DNA from 3 places in the Enterobacter sp. SM3 genome. Region 2 is predicted to be linked to each of the others. Evidence: riboswitches for the same ligand, from Rfam matches in the RefSeq annotation. Region 2 holds a riboswitch; each other region holds the start of a gene.
The links. Region 2 has a riboswitch for thiamine pyrophosphate ahead of thiC (phosphomethylpyrimidine synthase ThiC). Riboswitches for the same ligand answer to the same signal wherever they lie in the genome.
Positions count from the first base shown of each region.

Region 1: it holds a riboswitch for thiamine pyrophosphate, as region 2 does, so the genes downstream of both, thiM (hydroxyethylthiazole kinase) here and thiC (phosphomethylpyrimidine synthase ThiC) in region 2, are expected to answer to the same signal.
Region 3: it holds a riboswitch for thiamine pyrophosphate, as region 2 does, so the genes downstream of both, thiB (thiamine ABC transporter substrate binding subunit) here and thiC (phosphomethylpyrimidine synthase ThiC) in region 2, are expected to answer to the same signal.

Region 1 covers NZ_CP099971.1:3,190,244-3,198,288, reverse strand. Annotated here, with positions in the region: gene GVO84_RS15005 (diaminobutyrate--2-oxoglutarate transaminase) at 1-77, opposite strand, end outside; gene GVO84_RS15000 (LacI family DNA-binding transcriptional regulator) at 411-1,418, opposite strand; gene GVO84_RS14995 (MFS transporter) at 1,657-2,898, shown strand; gene GVO84_RS14990 (glycoside hydrolase family 32 protein) at 2,916-4,349, shown strand; gene GVO84_RS14985 (hypothetical protein) at 4,417-4,887, opposite strand; gene GVO84_RS14980 (YadA C-terminal domain-containing protein) at 5,047-6,045, opposite strand; TPP riboswitch at 6,664-6,760, shown strand; gene thiM (hydroxyethylthiazole kinase) at 6,796-7,566, shown strand; gene thiD (bifunctional hydroxymethylpyrimidine kinase/phosphomethylpyrimidine kinase) at 7,563-8,045, shown strand, end outside.
Region 2 covers NZ_CP099971.1:278,148-286,192, forward strand. Annotated here, with positions in the region: gene thiC (phosphomethylpyrimidine synthase ThiC) at 1-1,635, opposite strand, end outside; TPP riboswitch at 1,714-1,825, opposite strand; gene rsd (sigma D regulator) at 1,880-2,377, opposite strand; gene nudC (NAD(+) diphosphatase) at 2,473-3,246, shown strand; gene hemE (uroporphyrinogen decarboxylase) at 3,285-4,349, shown strand; gene nfi (deoxyribonuclease V) at 4,359-5,030, shown strand; gene GVO84_RS01225 (YjaG family protein) at 5,072-5,662, shown strand; gene hupA (nucleoid-associated protein HU-alpha) at 5,849-6,121, shown strand; gene GVO84_RS01235 (DUF1481 domain-containing protein) at 6,133-6,825, shown strand; gene purD (phosphoribosylamine--glycine ligase) at 6,893-8,045, opposite strand, start outside.
Region 3 covers NZ_CP099971.1:790,089-798,133, reverse strand. Annotated here, with positions in the region: gene GVO84_RS03655 (sugar efflux transporter) at 1-433, opposite strand, end outside; gene sgrT (glucose uptake inhibitor SgrT) at 553-705, opposite strand; gene sgrR (HTH-type transcriptional regulator SgrR) at 794-2,449, shown strand; TPP riboswitch at 2,486-2,586, shown strand; gene thiB (thiamine ABC transporter substrate binding subunit) at 2,618-3,601, shown strand; gene thiP (thiamine/thiamine pyrophosphate ABC transporter permease ThiP) at 3,577-5,187, shown strand; gene thiQ (thiamine ABC transporter ATP-binding protein ThiQ) at 5,171-5,872, shown strand; gene GVO84_RS03625 (DedA family protein) at 6,344-7,111, opposite strand; gene araC (arabinose operon transcriptional regulator AraC) at 7,230-8,045, opposite strand, start outside.

The DNA.
Region 1 (8,045 bases), 2.0 Mb from region 2:
TCGGCCTGACGGGCCAGATAGGTTTCGTTGCTTTTGTGGGCATCTACGGTGTCAATACGGACTTTATCCGTCATCATATCACTCCTACAACCGCCGCTTCGTTATGAGCCACGATTGAATAAAAAGTTAAAAAACAGATGGGGGCCTGAAAAAAACGCCGCCAATATAGAGCCTTTTGCCACGGGGCTCAATGGTTAATTTGTTTACTGTTTTGTGACACGAGGCTGTGGGGAGAAATTATCCCCATTTTTAAAATGAAAATTGCATTTTATGCCAAATAAAAACAGCCTGTTACAGGCTGTTTGTCCGGCGTGTAAAGTCGCAGAAAAGAGTGTGACAAAACGTGCCATCGAATGGCAAAAAAGGAGGCTGGCTCTCTCTATTCCTGCGTCATGTGCAAAAAGCGGTGCTCATGATGCATGCACAACGGAATCACGCATTAAAAAAGGACTTTCAACGCGCGTGGTGTTCTGATGCTCTTCGCCGTTAATAATATGCAAGGCGCTCAGGCGGCCAATTTCATAGTGTGGCAGTTGAACCGTAGTGAGAGGAGGCAGGAACAACTCTCCGATCCCCACCATATTGTCATAGCCGATTACCGCGACGTCTTTCGGTATGCGAAGCCCTTGCGCCAGCAGCGTCTGGTACACCATAAACGCGATACGGTCGTTGCCGCAGATAACGGAGTCGAACCCCGGAATGCCATTCTGCATGTGCGCCAGCAGCACTGACGGGATATCACGATAGTGCTCGTCCCCTAACGCCATATAGCTGTGCGCCAGGCTTTGTGGGTCGAGCCCCGCTTCGCGGCATGCGCGTTCCAGTCCCTGACGGCGTCGGGTTGTGGCCAGGAGTCCCGCAGGTAAATGCAGGCAGAGAGGTCGTCGATACCCCTGCGCGAGTAACGCCCGCACGGCGGTATACTGCCCCTGTTCATCATCAGGAATATAGCTGGCGACCTTTTCGCCGTCACTTTCGCAGTTGGCCAGCACGCAGGGAAGGGTGAGGAGTTTGGCCGGGAGAGGAACCTGACGTAACCCCATGGTGGTGTAGATAATCCCGTCAGGCCGATGAGAGAGGAGAAGGTCGACAATGGCGTCCGGGTTGTCATCGGTGAACATATTCATCACGAAGCTGTTCCAGCCGTGCATTCTGGCCGTCTCTTCAATAGACAGCGTGATGTCCACCGAGAAAGGTGTCGTTACCGTATCGAGCGCCAGTACGCCTATGGTTTTCGGCGAGGCATGCGCGCCGCGTATTTTCTTGGCGGACAGGTCAGGAACGTAGCTGGTCTGCTCAATAGCCAGCTGAACGCGCGCCAGCGTTTCCGGTTTAAGGCGCTCCGGGCTGTTAAGCGCGCGGGAAACCGTCATCAGCGATACGTTAGCCAGCTTTGCGACGTCCTTCAAGGAAGCCATTTTGTTACTCCGTTAATGCTCTGTGTGAGAGGGTATACAACTAAGTCGCTGATGTAAAAGGAAGGCTGATGCCCAGGTTTGGTCATGCTGACCTCAGTGATGAATTTTTGATCGCGATCTCATTTCCTTAATGTTAACGTTAACTTTCGTGATTAACATCGTAAATCTTAGCCAAACAGCATGAGAAAGAAATAATGTTAACGTTACCATTGCGTCATTACTCCAACATGAGAATGTCATGATGAAAACGCATCGCTCTCACAGCTACCCTTTACTGAGCGCATTACTGTTTTTCTTTTTTGTCACCTGGTCGTCTTCCGGCTCATTACTCTCCATCTGGCTTCATCAGGAAGTGGGCTTAAAAGCGGGGGATACCGGCGTTATCTATGCCGTGCTTTCCGTCTCCGCGCTTTTTGCACAAATCTGCTATGGATTCATTCAGGACAAACTCGGCCTGCGCAAAAACCTGCTCTGGTTTCTGACCAGCCTGCTTGTTCTTTCTGGTCCGGCTTTTTTGCTGTTTGGCTATCTGCTGAAGATTAACGTGTTGCTCGGCAGCATTTTCGGCGGGATTTTTATCGGCCTGACGTTTAACGGCGGGATAGGAGTGCTCGAGTCCTATACCGAGCGCGTGGCCCGCCAGAGTCAGTTTGAGTTCGGCAAGGCGAGGATGTGGGGATCGCTTGGCTGGGCGGCGGCAACCTTTTTTGCGGGGCTGCTGTTTAACATTAATCCGAAGCTGAACTTTGCCGTCGCGAGCTGCGCAGGGCTGGTGTTTTTTGTTTTGCTGGCGCGTCTCAGGGTCTCTTCCGCCCCGCACGCCATGCAGGAAGCGGTGTCCGGCGGTAAGGTCACGCTGGAAGATGCCTTGCGCCTGCTGACGCTGCCGCGGTTCTGGGCGCTGGTATTTTTCGTTATCGGCACCTGTATTTATGGCGTTTATGACCAGCAGTTCCCGGTCTATTTCTCCTCCCAGTTCCCGACGTTACAGGAAGGAAACGCCATGTACGGCTATCTCAACTCCTTCCAGGTTTTTCTTGAGGCGGCGGGTATGTTTTGTGCCCCGTGGCTGGTGAATCGTCTCGGTGCGAAAAACGGCCTGATTTTCGCGGGAATGGTGATGGCGATGCGTATGGTGGCATCGGGTCTGGTTGAGGGGCCGGTACTGATCTCCATTACCAAGCTATTGCACGCGGTTGAGCTGCCCGTTTTGCTGGTCTCAATCTTTAAATACAACAGCCTGCATTTTGACAAGCGGCTCTCTTCCACCCTCTATCTCGTGGGCTTTGCCTGTACAAGCTCGGTGATTGCCTCGGTTCTGTCGCCGCTGGCCGGTTACAGCTATGAGAAATACGGCTTTGCCCAGTCCTATCTCATTATGGGGCTGTTAGTTTTCAGCACCACGATCATCTCCATCTTCCTGTTGCGCTCGGGTAAGTCCTCTTCTGACCCGTTAATGCCGCAACCATCCACTATCTGACTGAAAAGAGTAGACAAATGACGTATTCCATTGCCAAAGCTGAACAGGAACTGCAGGCCAGACAAGGCACTCTTAACCTGCGCTGGTATCCGCGTTACCACCTCGCCGCGCGTGCCGGCTGGATGAACGACCCGAATGGCCTGGTGTGGTTTGACGGCTGGTATCACGCGTTTTACCAGCATCATCCATACTCGACCCAGTGGGGGCCGATGCACTGGGGTCATGCGCGCAGCAGGGATTTAGTTCACTGGGAGCACCTTCCGGTAGCACTGGCGCCGGAAGGACCAGAAGACAAGGACGGCTGTTTTTCCGGCTCGGCGGTAGTAGATGGTGATACGCTGGCGCTGATTTACACCGGACATAAATTCCACGGCGATCCTGATGATGAGGCTAATCTCTACCAGGTGCAGTGCCTGGCCACCAGCCGTGACGGCGTTCATTTTGCCCGGCAGGGAATGATTGTTGACACGCCGCCTGGGCTGCATCACTTCCGCGATCCGAAAGTGTGGCGTGAAGGGGAGAGCTGGTACATGGTTGTCGGCGCGCGAGACGGTGAGACGGGCCAGGTGCGCGTATACCGTTCTGCCGATCTGCGCGAGTGGCAGGATATGGGCGAACTTGCGGTGGCTGAAAAAGAGATGGGCTACATGTGGGAATGCCCGGACTTTTTCACCCTCAACGGCAAACGTGTGCTGATGTTTTCACCTCAGGGGCTGGCGGCGGACGGATTCAAAAACCGTAATCTTTTCCAGAGCGGCTACCTGCTGGGCGAGTGGCAGCCCGGACAACCTTTCGAGCGTGAAGGGGAATTTGTGGAGATGGATCGCGGGCATGATTTCTATGCGCCACAAAGCTTCCTGACGCCCGACGGCCGCCGCATTGTTATCGGCTGGCTGGACATGTGGGAATCGCCCCTGCCGGAACAGCAGGATGGCTGGGCGGGTATGCTCTCTTTACCGCGCGAGCTGACGCTGAGTGCGGATGACCGTCTGCAAATGCGGCCAGCCAGAGAAGTCGAAAGCCTGCGCAGGGCGTGGTTCCCCTGGCCGGTGAGCACGCTTAACAATCAGCAAATCGCTCAGGTGGAAAGCTGTGACGCGATGGAAGTCATTCTGCAGTGGGATTGCGCCAACAGCAGCGCGGAGCAGTACGGTATTCGTCTCGGAGACGGGTTACGTATTTATGTCGATGCGCAGATGCAGCGCCTGGTGCTGGAGCGTCACTATCCGCAGTATGGCTTGTGCGGGACCCGAAGCGTCGCGCTTAACCTGAACGACACGCTAAACCTGCGCCTGTTCTTTGACAACTCGTCGGTGGAGGTGTTTGTCAATGACGGTGACGCGTGCCTCAGCAGCCGCATTTATCCTGAAGCGGGGGCTCGCGAGCTGGCGTTGTTTGCCTGGACGGGGAGTGCGTCGCTCATTGATGCCGGGGCGTGGCAGTTAGAGTAAATGGGTTACCTCAGAAAAATTCAGTAAGGTCCGCAAATAATAAAGGCGACACCTGTCGCCTTTATTATTATTTAATCTTTCTGGCGTAGCCCTGGAACTGACCTTCTTTACTCACCGCTAATTTGCCTTTAGCAGGATAGTAAATGAAGGTATATAGCCCTTGTGAATAAACCTTTGCCTGAGGCTCGTTTTCATCCAGCGCACCTAATACGCCGTCAACATCTAATATCTCGCCTCTAATCGTGATTTTCATCCCTTCCCATTTAAAGGTGTGTGCTGCTTTAGCAGCCTGGGCATGTTGTTTCGCATCTTTCTTAGCCCAGATACCCGTACCCGCAGCGGCATCACGCGCGTTCGCCCATGCTGCATTTTGTGCGGCTTCATTGTAGGCATTCTGGCGGTTTTGCTCAGCGAGATAGCAGGTATCTTTGCTAATCCCCTGGCGTTCACATTCTGCCATGCGCTGAGCAGGCGACGTACATGCAGAAAGCAGAGCAGTAGCACCCGCCATGATTACCGCTAAAACTGTTTTTTTCATTACGCGAAGACCTTAAATTAAAAATATACAGCCGGAGAATTTTCAATATCCGCAAATATAATAAGAGTGATACATACAACCTAGCCATACGCCAATCAGGATAAGTGCTACGTATAATATTAAAGAGATAAAAATATATTTTGCCATGCTGCTTTTCTATTAAAAGCCGACCCCTACGCCGATGGAGGCACCCATGTTATTCGCGGTGTCATCAGAGAAACTGACTTTCGCGATCGTATGTGAATTGACGTTAACGGATGCCCCGACGGCAAGGGCGCTTTCACTATTGTACGTTGCACCGCCAGCAGAGAACATAACGTGCTGATTCGTTTGTACCTGCGGTAAACCTGCCATCGCCATGGCGCCCGAGATACCGGCGTTGGCCTGTTTCTTATTATTATCCACTTCGTCGTGCAATGATTTGAACTGCTGGCGGGTGTTGTTATTCATTGCCTGTAACGTCTGCTTTGTTGCCTGAAGTTCCTGAGCGGTGGCGGTAACAGCCTGGCTATTGTTGGCCACTTTCGTTTGCGTCGCTGCGTCTACCTGCACGCGCGTCACGGTAGTCGTCACGCCATCTTTACCGTTATGACCATCTGCGCCATCGCGTCCGTTAATTCCTGCTGCCCCCTGTGCGCCCGTATCTCCCTTATCACCTTTCGCGCCATCTTTTCCATCTACGCCGTTGACTGGTTTTGGCACATTCTCTAAAGAGGTGATGCGTTGCTCGTGATCTGTCAATACGTTGCCTTGTAACTGGGTTTGGTTTTGAAGCTGAATGATATCAGAACCATTTTTAACAACGCCTAATAACGCAGTGTCTGCTTTTTGACTAGCGGTATCAGCAAGAGCACCGGCACGTTTAGCCTCACCATCAACACGATTAATTTCATCTACCCGATTACGGGATTCAGCATCTAAATCGCCGCGTAAAAGGGATATTGACGTGGTGTTAGAACTTACTCCACCTCTAAGCTTATCAATATCATCTAAATCATAAGATTTGATCGATTCGTCTTGACCATGGATGGAAAGAAAAACATTGCTACCATCAGTTGTCTGGATCATCGCTTCAGCAGCTGTAGCAACATGGAATGAACTACCCGCAACCACATACAGTGCAAAAACAGAAATAATAAACTTATTCAAAGGTTTCATTTTAAAGGACCACATCATTAACGTATTGAAAAATAATATTTAGCTGAACGGTTTTCATTAGACAGAGATTAAGCATCAATGACGGTTTAACTCTGTCTTAATCTTTTTTAGTAACGTGAATTAACTATCAATTAAACCCAAACTAATGATTTTGATCTAAATCATAAATAATATGAATAAATACAGCGAAAAGGTGCGGTAACTCTATGATTTATTTAATGTATACATTAATCTGTGAATTGCGCGTTAATTTTATAACTCGCTTTAAGTAATTGATTGAATGTGAATATTTAACGTGGTTAAACAGATGAGAGAATTCTTTTTATTTCGTATGAAAGAAGTTCGTATGTCTTATAAAAGAATAAATCACGCGTAAGAGGACAGAAAAAATAATAGCCTCAGTAAAAGTGCCTAATAAAGGTTTTTCAATAAGGTGTTAACAATTATTGAACCAGAATTAACTAAAGCGTAATAAATATAGGCAAATGACTGGAAAGTACGTCTGGAGATTTTCGCTATGACAAGCCCGGCGATAAATCGAAACTCCTTGCGCCTGGCCTACGGCCGCGGTTACACTAAACAACGTTAATGAGTTTTTATAACTCTCTGTTTTAAAAGTATTTTGACTCGGGGTGCCCTTCTTTGTGAAGGCTGAGAAATACCCGTATTACCTGATCTGGATAATGCCAGCGTAGGGAAGTCAGATGCCTTCCCGGTCATCGCTTCTTCACGCAAGGCAGGAGCGAAACCATGCAGCCTGACCTGCTCGATTTACACGTTTTACGCCACTTCCGAACCTGTTCTCCGCTGACCCACTGTATGACCAACGATGTCGTACAAACCTTTACGGCCAACGTTCTGCTCGCGCTTGGCGCATCACCTGCGATGGTGATTGAGGCCGAAGAGGCTGAACAGTTTGCCGCGATCGCCGATGCGCTGCTGATTAACGTTGGCACGCTGACCTCACCGCGTGCTCAGTCGATGCGTCGGGCTATAGAGAGCGCGGTGGCGGCAGGCAGGCCCTGGACGCTGGATCCGGTCGCCGTGGGTGCCCTGACGTTCCGCACCCGCTTTTGCCATCAAATTCTTGCCCTGAAACCGGCCGCCATTCGCGGCAATGCCTCTGAAATTCTTGCCCTTGCCGGAATGAGCGCGGGCGGGCGCGGCGTTGATACGACCGATACCGCCGCCAGCGCGGTGTCCGCCGCACAGGCGCTGGCTCGCCAGACAAATGCCGTTGTGGTTGTCACCGGCGAGGTGGATTACATCACTGACGGGCAACGTACCCGCACGGTAACGGGCGGCGATCCGTTGATGACGCGCGTAGTGGGAACCGGATGCGCGCTTTCTGCCGTTGTGGCGGCGAGCTGTTCACTGCCGGGCGACCGGATGGATAACGTCGCTGCCGCCTGCGGATGGATGAAGCGGGCCGGAACGGTGGCCGTTGCGCAGTCGCGTGGGCCAGGCAGTTTTGCCACCGCGTTCCTGGATGCGCTCTATACGCTGGAGGAGCAGGCATGAAGCGGATTAACGCCCTGACCATTGCTGGCACCGATCCCAGCGGCGGCGCGGGTATCCAGGCTGACCTGAAAACCTTCTCGGCCCTTGGCGCGTATGGCTGCTCGGTCATTACCGCGCTGGTGGCGCAAAACACGCGCGGCGTGCAGTCGGTCTACCGTATCGAGCCGGATTTTGTTGCCGCACAGCTGGATTCGGTGTTCAGCGACGTCCGCATCGACACCACCAAGATCGGCATGCTGGCCGAGACGGACATTGTGGAAGCGGTGGCCGAGCGGCTTAAGCGCTATCAGGTGCAAAACGTGGTGCTGGATACCGTCATGCTGGCAAAAAGCGGCGATCCGCTGCTCTCCGCCTCCGCCGTGGAGACGCTGCGCACAAAGCTGTTGCCGCAGGTGGCGCTCATTACGCCCAATCTGCCGGAAGCCGCCGCGCTGCTGGGCACATCGCATGCGCAAACTGAACGCGAGATGAAAGCGCAG
Region 2 (8,045 bases):
GAAGCGCGCCTTCGACATGGCGTTATCGCGGATTTGCGCGCCCGGGTGGCCTTTGGCCAGATCCGCCGCGTGGGCAGCAATTTTGTAGGTGATCAGCCCCTGCTTCACGTCCTCTTTGTTCGGCAGGCCGAGGTGTTCTTTCGGCGTTACGTAGCAGAGCATGGCGCAGCCGAACCAGCCGATCATCGCCGCCCCAATGCCTGACGTAAAGTGGTCATAGCCCGGCGCAATATCGGTGGTCAACGGCCCGAGGGTGTAGAACGGCGCTTCGTGGCAGTGCTCCAGCTCCTCGGTCATGTTGCGGCGGATCATCTGCATCGGCACGTGTCCCGGACCTTCAATCATCACCTGCACGTCATACTCCCAGGCGATTTTAGTCAGTTCACCCAGCGTGTGCAGCTCGGCAAACTGCGCTTCGTCATTCGCGTCGCGAATAGAGCCCGGACGCAGGCCGTCGCCCAACGACAGAGAGACATCGTACGCGGCACAGATTTCGCAGATCTCGCGGAAGTGCTCGTAGAGGAAGTTTTCCTGATGATGTGACAGGCACCACTTCGCCATGATGGAACCGCCGCGCGAGACGATGCCGGTCAGGCGCTTCGCCGTCATCGGCACGTAGCGCAGCAGCACGCCCGCGTGAATGGTGAAGTAGTCCACGCCCTGTTCAGCCTGCTCCAGCAGCGTGTCGCGGAACGCTTCCCAGGTGAGGTCTTCGGCAATGCCGTTGACCTTCTCCAGCGCCTGATAAATCGGGACGGTGCCAATCGGTACCGGGCTGTTACGCAGGATCCACTCGCGGGTTTCGTGAATATAGCGGCCGGTGGAGAGGTCCATCACCGTGTCCGCACCCCAGCGCGTGGACCAGACCAGCTTTTCCACCTCTTCTTCGATGGAGGAGGTCACGGCCGAGTTACCGATGTTCGCGTTGACCTTCACCAGGAAGTTGCGGCCAATAATCATCGGCTCGGACTCCGGATGGTTGATGTTGGCGGGGATAATCGCGCGGCCTGCGGCCACTTCGTCGCGCACAAACTCCGGCGTGATGTTCTCCGGCAGGCGAGCGCCAAAGCCCTCGCCTGGGTGCTGATAGCGCAGCACTTCGCTACGGATGCGCTCGCGGCCCATGTTTTCGCGGATGGCGATGAACTCCATCTCCGGCGTGACGATGCCCTGGCGCGCGTAGTGCAGCTGGGTCACGCATTTGCCCGCTTTGGCGCGTTTTGGCGTCAGCAGGCCGGTAAAGCGCAGCTCGTCCAGACCGTCGTCGGCCAGGCGCTCTTTGGTGTAGGCAGAGCTGAGTACGCTCAGTTCTTCGCAGTCGTTGCGCGCATCAATCCACGGCTGGCGCAGCTTCGCCAGACCCTGCTGGACGTTGATGGCAACATCAGGGTCGCCGTACGGGCCGGAGGTGTCGTATACCGGCACGGCTTCGTTGTCTTCATACTGCGGGTTATCTTTGCTGCCGCCGATAAGCGTCGGGCTGAGCTGAATTTCGCGCATTGGGACGCGGATATCGGCCTGCGAGCCGGAAATATAGATGCGTTTCGAGTTCGGGAAAGCGGTGCCTTCCAGCGTGTCGATGAAGTGTTGGGCCTGTGCGCGCTGTTCGCGGCGGGTCAGTTTTGCAGTAGACATAGCTCATTCCAAAAGTGAAGGACATGGCTTGTCAGACGACGGATGAAGCAAGAGAGGATCGCCCTCAGGCGATACAACAGCAGTGTGACTCTTGTTCCCTTCGCAGGTATTAGCCTGATCAGGTTCCGCGGATCCCGAATTAACGGTCTCAGCCCGCGCTTTCAGGCGCTGGGCACTCCGACAAGAAAAATCCCCCTCGTGAGAGGGGCGAATGGTTGTAAATTACTCGTTAACGATGAAGAACTCAAGCAGGGCGCGCGACGTTCTCTTCGCTACTGATGTTCACATCATTGTCCAGCACGAGGGCGATCAGCTTATCTTCCAGCGTGAATCGCTCTTCCAGCGCTTCACCGAGGTCGGATAGCGCCCGCTGGAACTCAAGATAGTTATCGTGATCGATGGCGTTCTCGAGCGCGGAATCATAGTAATCCATGATCTGCTGGGTGTTGGCTTCCAGCAGCGGATAGAGCTTGCTGGCCGCTAAATAGGGTGTTGTCCCTTCCATTTCACGGATAATGCGTTCATAAATATTGAAATGGCCGTCGGACAGATAGTCGACCAGGCCCTGACAAAAATCATCCAGCGCTTTTTCATTCAGTCGCATAAACGATTCTTTGCCAGGCTTAATACCGACCAGATTGTAATAAGCCACGAGTAGATGCTTGCGTACATGTAGCCAGCGATCCACCAGTTTGTTACTTCCTCTAACGCGCTCAGTCAGGCTTTCCAGCTGGTTTAACATGGTCGACTCCGCAAAATGTAGGATTGAATCTGCTTATCCAGAATGTAACCACAATGCTAACAACATGTCAGTGAAGCGAAGGTAGTGCAATAGATATGGATCGTATTATTGAAAAATCAGATCTTGGTTGGTGGATCGTCAGTCACGAACAAAAATTATGGCTTCCTGCCGGGGAAATCCCCTATGGCGCAGCTGAGGCATTCGATCTTGTTGGCCAGCCAGCGCTACAGATCGGCGAGTGGCAGGGTGAGCCCGTGTGGTTGATCCAACAGTCCCGCCGCCAGGATATGGGATCCGTGCGCCAGGTGCTGGATCTGGACGTGGGACTGTTCCAGCTGGCGGGGCGCGGCGTGCAGCTGGCAGAGTTTTACCGCTCGCATAAATACTGCGGCTACTGCGGTCATACCATGCGCCCGAGCAAAACCGAGTGGGCGATGCTCTGCAGCCACTGCCGCGAACGCTACTATCCGCAGATTGCGCCGTGCATCATCGTCGCTATCCGCCGGGAGGATTCCATCCTGCTGGCGCAGCATACCCGCCATCGCAACGGCATTCACACCGTGCTGGCCGGCTTCGTCGAAGTGGGCGAAACGCTGGAGCAGGCGGTGGCGCGCGAGGTGATGGAGGAGAGCGGGATCAAAGTGAAGAACCTGCGCTACGTCACCTCCCAGCCGTGGCCGTTCCCGCAGTCGCTGATGACGGCATTTATGGCCGAATACGACAGCGGCGAGATCGTTATTGACCAGAAAGAGCTGCTGGACGCGAACTGGTATCGCTACGACGATTTACCGCTGTTGCCTCCGCCGGGCACCGTGGCGCGTCGGCTGATAGAAGATACCGTGGCGATGTGTCGGGCCGAGTATGAGTAGTGTTACACTGAGGCCATGACGCTTAAGGAACTGCAAAAATGACCGAACTGAAGAACGATCGTTATCTGCGTGCGCTGCTGCGCCAGCCCGTTGATGTCACCCCGGTGTGGATGATGCGCCAGGCGGGACGCTATCTGCCAGAGTACAAAGCCACGCGCGCGCAGGCGGGCGATTTTATGTCGCTGTGCAAAAACGCCGAGCTGGCCTGTGAAGTCACGCTCCAGCCGCTGCGCCGTTTCCCGCTGGATGCTGCGATCCTCTTCTCGGATATTCTGACCATTCCGGATGCAATGGGCCTTGGCCTGTACTTCGAAACCGGTGAAGGTCCGCGTTTCACCTCCCCAATCAAAAGCAAAGCCGACGTGGATAAGCTGCCGATCCCCGATCCGGAAGGCGAGCTGGGCTACGTGATGAACGCCGTACGCACCATCCGCCGCGAGCTGAAAGGTGAAGTGCCGCTGATTGGCTTCTCCGGCAGCCCGTGGACGCTGGCGACCTATATGGTGGAAGGGGGCAGCAGCAAAGCCTTCACCATGATTAAAAAGATGATGTACGCCGAGCCGCTGGCCCTGCATGCGCTGCTCGATAAGCTGGCAAAGAGCGTTACCCTCTATCTGAACGCGCAGATTAAGGCCGGTGCGCAGTCGGTGATGATTTTCGATACCTGGGGTGGCGTGCTGACCGGGCGCGATTATCAGCAGTTCTCCCTGTACTACATGCACAAAATCGTTGACGGCCTGCTGCGTGAAAACGAAGGTCGCCGCGTGCCGGTGACGCTGTTCACCAAAGGTGGCGGTCAGTGGCTGGAAGCGATGGCGGCAACCGGCTGCGACGCGCTGGGCCTCGACTGGACGACCGATATTGCCGATGCCCGCCGCCGCGTGGGCGACAAAGTGGCGCTGCAGGGCAACATGGACCCGTCCATGCTCTATGCGCCGCCTGCCCGCATTGAAGAAGAAGTGTCGACTATACTGTCTGGTTTCGGCCAGGGGGAAGGCCACGTCTTTAACCTCGGCCACGGCATCCATCAGGATGTGCCGCCAGAACACGCAGGCGTATTTGTGGAGGCGGTGCATCGGCTTTCTGCCCAGTATCACAAGTAAGGAGTGATTATGGATCTCGCGTCGCTACGCGCTCAGCAAATCGAACTGGCCTCATCGGTGATCCGCGAGGATCGTCTGGATAAAGATCCTCCGCAGTACATTGGCGGAGCAGACGTCGGGTTCGAGCAGGGCGGAGAAGTGACGCGAGCGGCGATGGTGGTGCTGAAATACCCTTCGCTTGAGCTGGTGGAGTACAAGGTTGCGCGTATCGCGACCACCATGCCGTACATTCCGGGCTTTCTCTCCTTCCGCGAATATCCCGCGCTGCTGGCAGCGTGGGAGCAACTCTCGCAAAAACCTGACCTGCTGTTTGTCGACGGACACGGTATTTCACACCCGCGCCGTTTAGGCGTTGCCAGCCACTTTGGGCTGCTGGTGGATGTGCCGACCATTGGCGTCGCCAAGAAACGCCTGTGCGGCGCCTTTGAACCTCTTTCAGCCGAGCCGGGCGCGCTGGCGCCGCTTATCCATAAAGGCGAGCAGCTGGCGTGGGTTTGGCGCAGCAAGGCGCGCTGTAATCCGCTCTTTATCGCTACCGGGCACCGGGTGAGCATGGACAGCGCCCTGGCGTGGGTGCAGCGCTGCATGAAGGGCTACCGCTTGCCGGAGCCGACGCGCTGGGCAGACGCCGTGGCATCTTCGCGTCCGGCTTTTGTTCGTTGGCAGGAAATTCAGCGATGATTCAGGTAAACTGCGCCTAATTTTCGTTTCGAGAGATCATCATGCTACAAAACCCGATTCACCTGCGCCTTGAGAAAGTTGAAAGCTGGCAGCACGTGACGTTTATGGCTTGCCTGTGCGAGCGCATGTATCCCAACTATGCCGCGTTCTGTAAGGAGACGGGCTTTGGTGATGGCCATATCTACCGCCGCATTCTGGATCTGATCTGGGAAACGCTGACGGTGAAAGACGCGAAGGTGAACTTCGACTCCCAGCTGGAAAAGCTGGAAGAGGCGATTCCGGCTGCGGATGATTTTGACCTGTACGGTGTCTACCCGGCGATTGATGCCTGCGTGGCGTTAAGCGAACTGCTTCACTCCCGTCTGAGCGGTGAAACGCTGGAGCACGCTATTGAAGTCAGTAAGGCATCTATTACGACCGTCGCGATGCTGGAAATGACCCAGGAAGGTCGCGAGATGACCGACGAAGAGCTGCGTGCTAACCCGGCAGTTGAGCAAGAATGGGACATTCAGTGGGAAATTTTCCGCCTGCTGGCAGAGTGTGAAGAACGCGATATCGAGCTGATAAAAGGGCTACGCGCGGACTTACGAGAGGCTGCTGAGAGCAATATTGGTATAATTTTTAACCAATGAGATAAGAAAACTTGAGATAACGCCCGTTTTGTCGCTCCTCGACTCTTCCCTTTCGCCCCTTGTCTGGTCTACATTTGGGGGGCGAAAAAAAGTGGCTATCGGTGCGTGTATGCAGGAGAGTGCTTTTTTGGCATTTTCGTCGCACTCGATGCTTAGCAAGCGATAAACACATTGAAAGGATAACTTATGAACAAGACTCAACTGATTGATGTAATTGCGGACAAGGCTGATCTGTCTAAAGTGCAGGCTAAAGCTGCTCTGGAATCTACCCTGGCTGCTATTACTGAGTCTCTGAAAGAAGGCGATGCTGTACAACTGGTTGGTTTCGGTACCTTCAAAGTGAACCACCGCGCTGAGCGTACTGGCCGCAACCCGCAGACCGGTAAAGAAATCAAAATCGCCGCAGCTAACGTGCCGGCATTTGTTTCTGGTAAAGCACTGAAAGACGCTGTTAAGTAAGACGCGTGGCAGTGAACAGTTTTAGCGAAGGGGCGGTAACGCCCCTTTTGTCTTTCTGGCGTGGAACGCTCGCGCTGGCAGGCATGCTGCTGCTGTCCGCCTGCAGCCACGACACCTCCCTGCCGCCGTTTACCGCCAGCGGTTACGCGGACAACCAGGGTGCGGTCAGGATCTGGCGCAAAGATTCCGGCGGCGAAGTGCATCTGCTTTCTGCCTTCAGCCCGTGGCATAACGGCAATACGTCGACGGCGGAATATCGCTGGCAGGGAGATGACCTGTCGCTGATTGAACTGAACGTCTACAGCAAGACCCCCGAACACGTGAAAGTGCGTTTTGACGACCATGGCGAGCTGAGCTTTATGCAGCGTGAAGTCAGCGGTCAAAAACAGCAGCTTTCCAGCGATCAAATCGCCCTCTACCGTTATCGTGCCGAACAAATCCGCCAGACCAGCGATGCGCTTCGTCTGGGCCGCGTTGTGCTGCGCCAGGGGCGCTGGCATGCCGATGGAACGGTAACCACCTGCGAAGGGCAGACGGTCAAGCCCGAGCTCGAATCCTGGGCAACAGAACACATTCAACGCCGTCAGCGTCATTCATCAGTGGAGGTGAGTGTGGCGTGGCTGGAAGCGCCGGAAGGCTCTCAGCTGCTGCTGGTGGCGAACGAAGACTTCTGCACCTGGCAGCCGACAGAGAAGAGTTTCTAATTGTGCCGCGAGCGGTTCCCTCTCCCCTTAGGGGAGAGGGTTAGGGTGAGGGGAACAGACGGCTCCCTTACTCGCCCTGCTCGCGTGCAATCGCGCGATAACCGATATCCTGACGGCTAAAGCTGCCGTTCCAGTGAATATCCGCCATCAGCGCATAGGCGCGCTTCTGCGCCTCTGCCACGGTATGACCCAGCGCGGTCGCACACAGCACGCGTCCGCCGTTGGTGAGGACGCGATCGTCTTCAGCCAGCTTCGTACCGGCATGGAACACCTTCGCACCGTCAATCTCTTCCAGCGGCAGTCCGTGGATCTCATCCCCGGTGTTGTAGTTGCCCGGGTAACCACCCGCAGCAATCACCACGCCCAGAGACGCGCGCTCGTCCCACTCTGAGGTTTTCTCGTCGAGCTTGCCTTCGCAGGCCGCCAGGCACAGATCCACCAGGTCAGATTTCATGCGCAGCATGATGGGCTGCGTTTCCGGATCGCCAAAGCGGCAGTTGAATTCGATAACCTTAGGGTTACCCTGCTTGTCGATCATCAGACCTGCATAAAGGAAACCGGTGTAGGTGTTGCCTTCCGCCGCCATCCCTTTCACGGTAGGCCAGATGACGCGATCCATGGTGCGCTGATGTACTTCGTTAGTCACTACCGGAGCAGGGGAGTAGGCACCCATCCCACCGGTATTCGGGCCGGAATCACCATTACCCACGCGCTTGTGGTCCTGGCTGGTGGCCATCGGCAGAACGTGCTCGCCGTCGACCATCACGATAAAGCTGGCCTCTTCACCGTCGAGGAACTCTTCGATCACGATGCGGTGGCCCGCATCGCCAAAGGCGTTGCCCGCCAGCATATCCTGAACCGCGGCTTCTGCTTCTTCGAGGGTCATCGCCACGATCACGCCTTTACCGGCTGCCAGACCGTCGGCCTTGATAACAATCGGCGCGCCTTTTTCACGTAAATAGGCCAGGGCCGGCTCCACTTCGGTGAAGTTCTGATATTCCGCCGTCGGGATGTTATGACGCGCGAGGAAATCTTTGGTGAAGGCTTTGGAGCCTTCCAGCTGCGCGGCACCTTGCGTTGGGCCGAAGATTGTCAGGCCAGCAGCGCGGAAGGCATCAACGACGCCAATCACCAGCGGCGCTTCCGGGCCGACGATGGTCAGGTCGATTTTCTCGCTCTGGGCAAAGCTCAGCAGCGCCGGAATGTCGGTTACGCCAATG
Region 3 (8,045 bases), 510 kb from region 2:
CCGAGCTGAACATCACCACTTCCCGCGCCGAGTTATCCGCGTATTCACGGGCCAGCGCGAACAGCTGCGGCATGGCGGTGTTCGCCAGCGACGCCAGCAGCACGCCGCAGGTAATGAGCGTCAGGTAATGGCGGTTAAAGGCAAAGAGCAGCGCGTTGCCCACGGCCATGGCGCAGCAAAAGAGGATCAGCCTGCGGCGATCGCCCTGGCTGTCCGATCGTTTCGCCAGCGCGAGGCTGACCAGGATCCCGGCAATGGCGTTGACGGTATAAAACAGGCCGACCCAAAACGGCTGTGCCCCCACCTCGCGGCTGAGAAACAGGCTCAGCGTCGGTGCCTGCAGCGCCCCCGCCACGCCCATCATAAAGGCCACCAGCATAAAAGCGGCATACACGCCGTTCAGGCGTCGCCCCATCGTCATCAACCACAGCATGCGCAAGTCCTTGTGAAAGCGAATCGAAATTGGGTGAATAGTAAACGAAAAAAGCCAGCAAAAACATTTTGCTGGCGGGTGATAAGCACCAATACTCAGTCACACATGATCGAGGCGAGTCAGCGGGAAGAGGCCGGTTCCGTAACGTCCCACTGCATCAGTTCTTCTAACATTTTCAGCCGTTGCTCGGCACACTGGCGGGCCAGCCAGGACGATCCCTTCGTCGCTGAAAAGTACTGCTGATAAAACTGACGTGCGGTAGACCTCTTCATAATTTACCTCCTCGCTTCATCGAGGAGAATTATTGGCCTAATATAGGGATAAATAAATTGCTGGTTTTTTGTCAGGAGTTCCCCTTTTATGCCTTCCGGTCGTCTGCAACAACAGTTTATCCGCCTCTGGCAGTGCTGCGAGGGGCAATCGCAGGAGACCACGCTCAACGAGCTGGCGGACCTGCTTAGCTGTTCCCGCCGCCATATGCGCACGCTGCTCAACACCATGCAGCAGCAGGGTTGGTTAAGCTGGGAAGCGGAGGCGGGACGCGGCAAACGCTCGCGACTGACCTTTCTCTATACCGGGCTGGCGTTGCAGCAGCAGCGCGCGGAAGACCTGCTGGAGCAGGACCGCATCGATCAGCTGGTCCAGTTGGTGGGCGACAAGGCCGCCGTGCGCCAGATGCTGGTTTCCCATCTCGGGCGCAGCTTTCGTCAGGGCCGACACATCCTGCGGGTGCTTTACTATCGCCCAATGAAAAATCTGTTGCCCGGCACGGCCTTACGCCGCTCTGAAACCCACATGGCCCGGCAAATCTTCAGCGGCCTGACGCGCATAAATGAGGAAAACGGGGAACTGGAAGCAGATATCGCGCACCACTGGCAGCAGGTTTCCCCGTTTCACTGGCGCTTCTTCTTACGCCCCGGCATCCACTTTCACCACGGCCGCGAGCTGGAAATGCACGACGTCATCGCCTCTCTGGAACGCGTCCGCAAGCTCCCGCTCTACTCCCATATCTCCCGTGTGCACTCCCCCACGGCCTGGACGCTGGATATCGAGTTGTCGCAGCAGGATAAGTGGCTTCCCTGGCTGCTGGGCTATGTGCCGTCGATGATTTTGCCCGGCGAGTGGGAATCGTTGAACAACTTTGCCAGCCAGCCGATTGGCACCGGGCCCTACTCCGTCTCCCGCAATAACAGCAACCAGCTGAAAATCCGCGCGTTCGACGACTACTTTGGCTATCGGGCGCTGATCGACGAAGTGAACGTGTGGGTATTACCGGATCTCAATGAAGACCTGAGCTGCGGGCTGACGCTTGAAGGCCCTACCACGGGAGAAAAAGCCGTAGAGAGTCGCCTGGAAGAGGGATGTTACTATCTCCTCTTTGACCGCCGCACCCACCGTGGGGCAAATCAGGCCGTGCGCAAGTGGGTCAGCCACGTTTTGTCCCCTTCCAATCTGATTTACCATGCGGAAGAGCAGTACCAGACATACTGGTTCCCGGCGTACGGCCTGCTTCCGCGCTGGCACCACGCCCGCCCGGTGCACTGCGACAAACCCGCCGGGCTGGAGTCCATCACCCTGACCTACTACCGCGAGCACGTGGAGCATCGTTTTATCGCCAGAATCATGACCCGACTGCTGGCAGCCGAGGGGGTCACGTTAGACGTCAGGGAAGTAGACTATGACGAATGGCATCAGGGGGAGATCGCCAGTGATATCTGGCTCAACAGCGCCAACTTTACCCTGCCGCTCGATTTTTCCCTTTTCTCGCATCTATATGAAGTGCCTCTCATCCAGCACTGCATCGACCGTGACTGGCAGCAGGACGCCGCCCAGTGGCGTGCGGGCGAAATGAATCTTGCGGCGTGGTGCCAGCAGCTGCTGGGCGAGCAGGCGATCGTACCGCTGATCCACCATTGGCTGATGATCCAGGGCCAGCGCAGCATGCGCGGCCTGCGGATGAATACCCTGGGCTGGTTTGATTTTAAATCCGCCTGGTTTGCGCCGCCGGAGCCATAACGCTTTCGTAATATTCACCAAATCATTACAATAGCGCCGTTCTCAACGGGGTGCTGCATCACAGATGTGCGCTGAGATAATACCCGTCGAACCTGATCCGGATAACGCCGGCGAAGGGATTTGAGGCTGTCGCTCAAAATCCTTTGCCACTCAACTTTGAGGTGCAAAGTGTTAAAAAAAGTTCTCCCCCTGCTGGCGCTGTTTGCGCTGCCTGCTTTTGCGAAGCCCGTCCTGACGGTCTACACCTATGACTCCTTCTCTGCCGACTGGGGCCCTGGCCCGGTGGTCAAAAAAGCCTTCGAAGCGGACTGTAACTGCGAGCTGAAGTTCGTGGCGCTGGAAGATGGCGTTTCTCTGCTCAACCGTCTGCGCATGGAAGGGAAAAACAGCAAGGCCGACGTGGTGCTCGGGCTGGATAACAACCTGCTGGAAGCCGCCTCGCAAACCAAACTGTTTGCCAAAAGCGGCGTTGCGGCAGATGCCGTTAACGTGCCGGGCGGCTGGAAAAACGACACCTTTGTGCCGTTCGACTACGGCTACTTTGCGTTCGTGTATGACAAAAACAAGCTGAAAAACCCGCCGAAGAGCCTGAAAGAGCTGGTGGAAAGTGACCAGAAATGGCGCGTGATTTATGAAGATCCGCGTACCAGCACGCCGGGCCTGGGCCTGCTGCTGTGGATGCAGAAGGTCTACGGGGATAAAGCGCCGGAAGCGTGGCAGAAGCTGGCCGCCAAAACCGTCACCGTGACCAAGGGCTGGAGCGAAGCCTATGGCCTGTTCCTGAAAGGCGAAAGCGATCTGGTGCTGAGCTACACCACCTCTCCGGCCTACCACATTATCGCCGAGAAGAAAGATAACTATGCTGCCGCTAATTTTGCTGAAGGGCACTATCTGCAGGTGGAAGTCGCCGCGCGTACCGCCACCAGCAAACAGCCGGAGCTGGCCGAGAAGTTCCTGAAGTTCATGGTTTCACCGGCGTTCCAGAATGCGATTCCCGCAGGCAACTGGATGTATCCGGTCACTAACGTTACCCTGCCCGCAGGTTTCGAGCAGCTGACCAAACCAAACACCTCGCTGGAGTTTACGCCGCAGCAGGTCGCCGCGCAGCGTGCAGCATGGGTAAGTGAATGGCAACGCGCCGTCAGCCGTTGATTCCCGGCTGGTTACTTCCCGGGCTGCTCACCGCCATAGTGATGGTAGTGGTCAGCCTGGGGGCTTTTCTTGCACTGTGGTTCAACGCGCCAGAGAGTGACCTGCTCGCCCTCTGGCACGACAGCTATCTCTGGCACGTGATCCGGTTCTCCTTCTGGCAGGCGTTTCTTTCTGCCCTGCTGTCGGCGATCCCGGCCATTTTTCTTGCGCGCGCCCTGTATCGTCGGCGTTTCCCCGGCAGGCTGGCACTGCTGCGCCTGTGCGCCATGACGCTGATCCTGCCCGTGCTGGTGGCGGTATTTGGTATTCTGAGTGTCTACGGCCGCCAGGGCTGGCTGGCTACGCTGTTCGGCCTGTTTGGTCTGGAATGGTCATTCTCTCCCTACGGCCTGCAGGGCATTCTGCTGGCGCACGTCTTTTTCAATATGCCGATGGCAACGCGCCTCTTCTTGCAGGCGCTGGAAAACATTCCCGGCGAACAGCGTCAGGTTGCCGCCCAGCTCGGCATGCGCGGCTGGTCGTTCTTCCGCTTTGTCGAATGGCCGTGGCTGCGCCGCCAGCTTCCCCCCGTCGCGGCGTTAATCTTCATGCTCTGCTTTGCCAGCTTTGCCACCGTGCTGTCGCTCGGCGGCGGGCCGCAGGCCACCACCATTGAGCTGGCGATTTACCAGGCGCTAAGTTACGACTACGATCCCGGTCGCGCCGCGCTGCTGGCGATGGTGCAGATGGCGTGCTGTCTTGCGCTGGTGCTGCTGAGCCAGCGGCTGAGTAAAGCCATTCCCGCGGGCAGCAATCAAATAACCGGCTGGCGCGATCCGCAGGACAGCCTGCACAGCCGCGTCACCGATTTTATCCTGATTGCGCTGGCGCTCCTGCTGCTGCTGCCGCCGCTGATGGCCGTTATCGTTGACGGACTGAACCGCAATCTCATATCCGTCCTGCAACAGCCCGTGCTCTGGCAGGCCACCTGGACCTCGCTGCGTATCGCCCTGGCGGCTGGGTTACTGTGCGTCATGCTGACCATGATGCTGCTGTGGAGCAGCCGTGAACTCTATGCCCGGCGGGCCCAAAAGGCCGGACAGGCGCTGGAGCTGACGGGCATGCTGATTCTGGCGATGCCGGGCATCGTGCTGGCGACGGGCTTCTTTTTACTGTTCAACAGCACCATCGGTCTGCCGCAAAGCGCCGACGGCATTGTGATTTTCACTAACGCTCTGATGGCCATTCCCTACGCGCTCAAAGTGCTGGAAAACCCGATGCGCGACGTCAACAGCCGCTACGGTTTGCTGTGCCAGTCGCTGGGCATGCAGGGCTGGCAGCGGCTGAAGGTGGTCGAACTGCGCGCGCTAAAACGCCCGCTGGCGCAGGCGCTGGCGTTTGCCTGCGTGCTGTCGATTGGGGATTTTGGCGTGGTGGCTCTCTTTGGCAATGACGATTTCCGCACGCTGCCATACTGGCTCTATCAGCAAATCGGCTCTTATCGCAGTCAGGACGGCGCGGTCACCGCGCTGTTACTGCTGCTGCTGTGCTTTGCCTTATTTACCGCTATCGAAAAACTTCCGGGGCGTGATGTTAAAACTGACTGATGTAACCTGGCTTTACCAGCATCTGCCGATGCGCTTCACACTCTCCGTGCGCCAGGGGGAGATGATCGCCGTACTTGGCCCAAGCGGCGCGGGAAAAAGCACGCTGCTTAACTTGATTGCGGGTTTTCTGCAGCCAGCAAGCGGCGCGATCGTCATTGAAAATCACGATCATACCTACACGCCGCCCGCAAAACGTCCGGTCTCAATGCTGTTTCAGGAAAACAACCTGTTTACCCACCTGACGGTGCGGCAAAACATCGCGCTGGGAATGCATCCGGGACTCAGGCTGAACGATGCCCAGCGCCAGAAGCTGGAGATTATCGCCGCACAGATGGGGATCGCTGAATTCATCGACAGGCTGCCAGGCGAGCTTTCCGGCGGCCAGCGTCAGCGCGTGGCGCTGGCGCGTTGTCTGGTGCGCGAGCAGCCAATCCTGCTGCTGGATGAGCCGTTCTCGGCGCTCGATCCCGCACTGCGTCAGGAGATGCTAGCGCTGGTGCAGGACGTCTGTCAGCGCCAGCAGCTGACGATGCTGATGGTGTCGCACAGTATCGAAGATGCCGCCCGCATCGCGCCGCGATCGGTGGTGATTGCCGAAGGGCGTATTTTGTGGGATGGACATACAGAAGAACTGCTGAGTGGTAAAGCGGGGGCGTCTTCGCTGTTGGGCATTCGTGCGGTCTGATGCCCTCTCCCACGGGGCTGAGGGTTCCCCACAAATTAAAGCGAGCAGTGAACAATCCCCTCGCCCCTCCGGGGAGAGGGTTAGGGTGAGGGGAACATACGGCTAAGGTGGTATTTCCGTTCACTTCAATTTTCTTGCTACTCTGTAACGCCATAACCGGTGAACGTGCCAGGGTGGCTCAGTCGCCACCACCCTGGCAACCCGGGCTCCCGGCGGTAAATCGCCGCTACGCGGTGCCTTCGGCTTATTCCTTCCGGCTTATCGGGTACGGGCGGAGGTAACATCCCTGTAAAGCCCGCCCTCTCGGCGCATCCATGCGCCTCGCCCCGGCCTACAGGAAACGCCTCAGCGATTTACAGCCGGACCAGGATATCGCTGTAAGCCATTCATTTTACTGATGAAACTCTAATCGCTTCCAGTTTAAAAAATTACTGGGGAACCCTCAGCCCACGGGGAGAGGGAAAAAAGTCCTTAACGGCTGACCACTTTTAATAAAATCTCGCCGTATACCGGCATCAGCGGGTGACGAATCAGCGCGACCAGGGCTACCACGGCCACACCCAGCGTCAGCGGGGCCAGCCAGAGCAGGCGAGTACGCGGGAGGTAGCGCGTCAGGCGATCGATATTCGCTTTCGCACTGCGCCACAGCCGCCAGCAGAGCCATGCCGCCAGCCACAGCAGCACAGCCGTGCCCAGCAGCAGCCACTTAAACTCACCGCTTTGCATACCGTCAGGAATATCAATCGCAGCACCCGCGAGGATCCCCGGCAGGAAGTAGAACGGCGGCCAGAAGACGCAGCCGATAATGTTCGGCACCACGAATTTCGCGACGGGCAGATCCAGCATTCCCGCCACCATCGGCACCAGCGGACGCGTTGGTCCGACAAAGCGGCCGACGAGGATAGTAAACATGCTGTGCTGATGCAGCGCATGCTCGGTTTTATCCAGCAGGGCTTTGTTCTTTTTCATGAACGACCAGCGGTGCAGCGGCTTCTTAAAGCGCCAGCCCAGCCAGAAGGAGATCCAGTCGCCCAGCAGGCAGCCGATAATCCCGGCCAGCCACGCCTGCCAGAAATTAACCTCGCCGCTGCCAATCAGTGCGCCAAGCCCCGCCATCATCACGGTGCCGGGCAGGATCAGCCCAACCAGCGCCAGCGATTCCAGAAACGCCACCAGCGCCACGGCGATGAGCGAGTACATAACGGACTGGGTAATAAAGTGTTCCAGCAATGCCTGCATAACTATTCCGGTCAGAAAACGAATCAGCGATTCTGCTTAGCGCCCCGCACCGCGTCAAGGCATCAATTGTCTGAATAGTTTACAGGATGCTCCTGAAGTTCACCTGAATGTTTACCGTTTATTCACATCCCGCGCGGAATTCGCTCGGGCTGGCGCCAGTGCACTTCTTAAACACGCGAGAAAAATAGAGCTGATCCTCAAAGCCCACGTTGCGCCCCACTGTGGCGATCGGCATCCGGGTGGTGCTGAGCAGCAGCTTCGCCTGGCTGATGCGCTGATCCTCGCGCCAGCTCAATACGCTGACGCCAAGCTGTTGGCGGAACAGATGCGACAGCCGCGACGGCGACAGGCAGACGTGCTGGGCAACGCTGGCGATATCAAACTGGCTATCGGCCAGGTGGTCGCTGATGTACTGGCAGGCGTCGCGCACGCGGTTATCCAGCGGTGGGTTAAGCGACTCGTTAATCGCCTCCATCCTTCGCAGCAACAGCTGCTCGAGCAGGTTAATCGCCAGCAGTTCAGCGTAACGCCCGCCCGCCTGCCCTGCCTCAATAATCTGCGCGAACAGCTCGCGAAACTGCGCCAGATGAACCTCATCCGGGCGATAAAAACCGGTGTGCGCAAAAATAGCTGGCCAGGAAAGCCACTCCTGCCAGTAGGCGCGCGGACGGAAGTAGACCCACTGGTGATACCACTCTTTGGCATCCGGATGTCGGCCATAGTGGTGGATCTCCCCCGGCGGGAACAGCAGGATATCGCCGGGGCGGCAGACAAACTGCTGGTCACCGTTCTTGATGATCCCTTCCCCTCGAACGGTCAGGTTGAGGATATACCCTTTCATGCCGAGCGGTCGGTCGACGTAAAAGTCGAGGTATCCCTCAGCCTCGATAGGGGTCAGTCCCGCCACAAGGTGCGCGTTAAACGAGTATCCCGG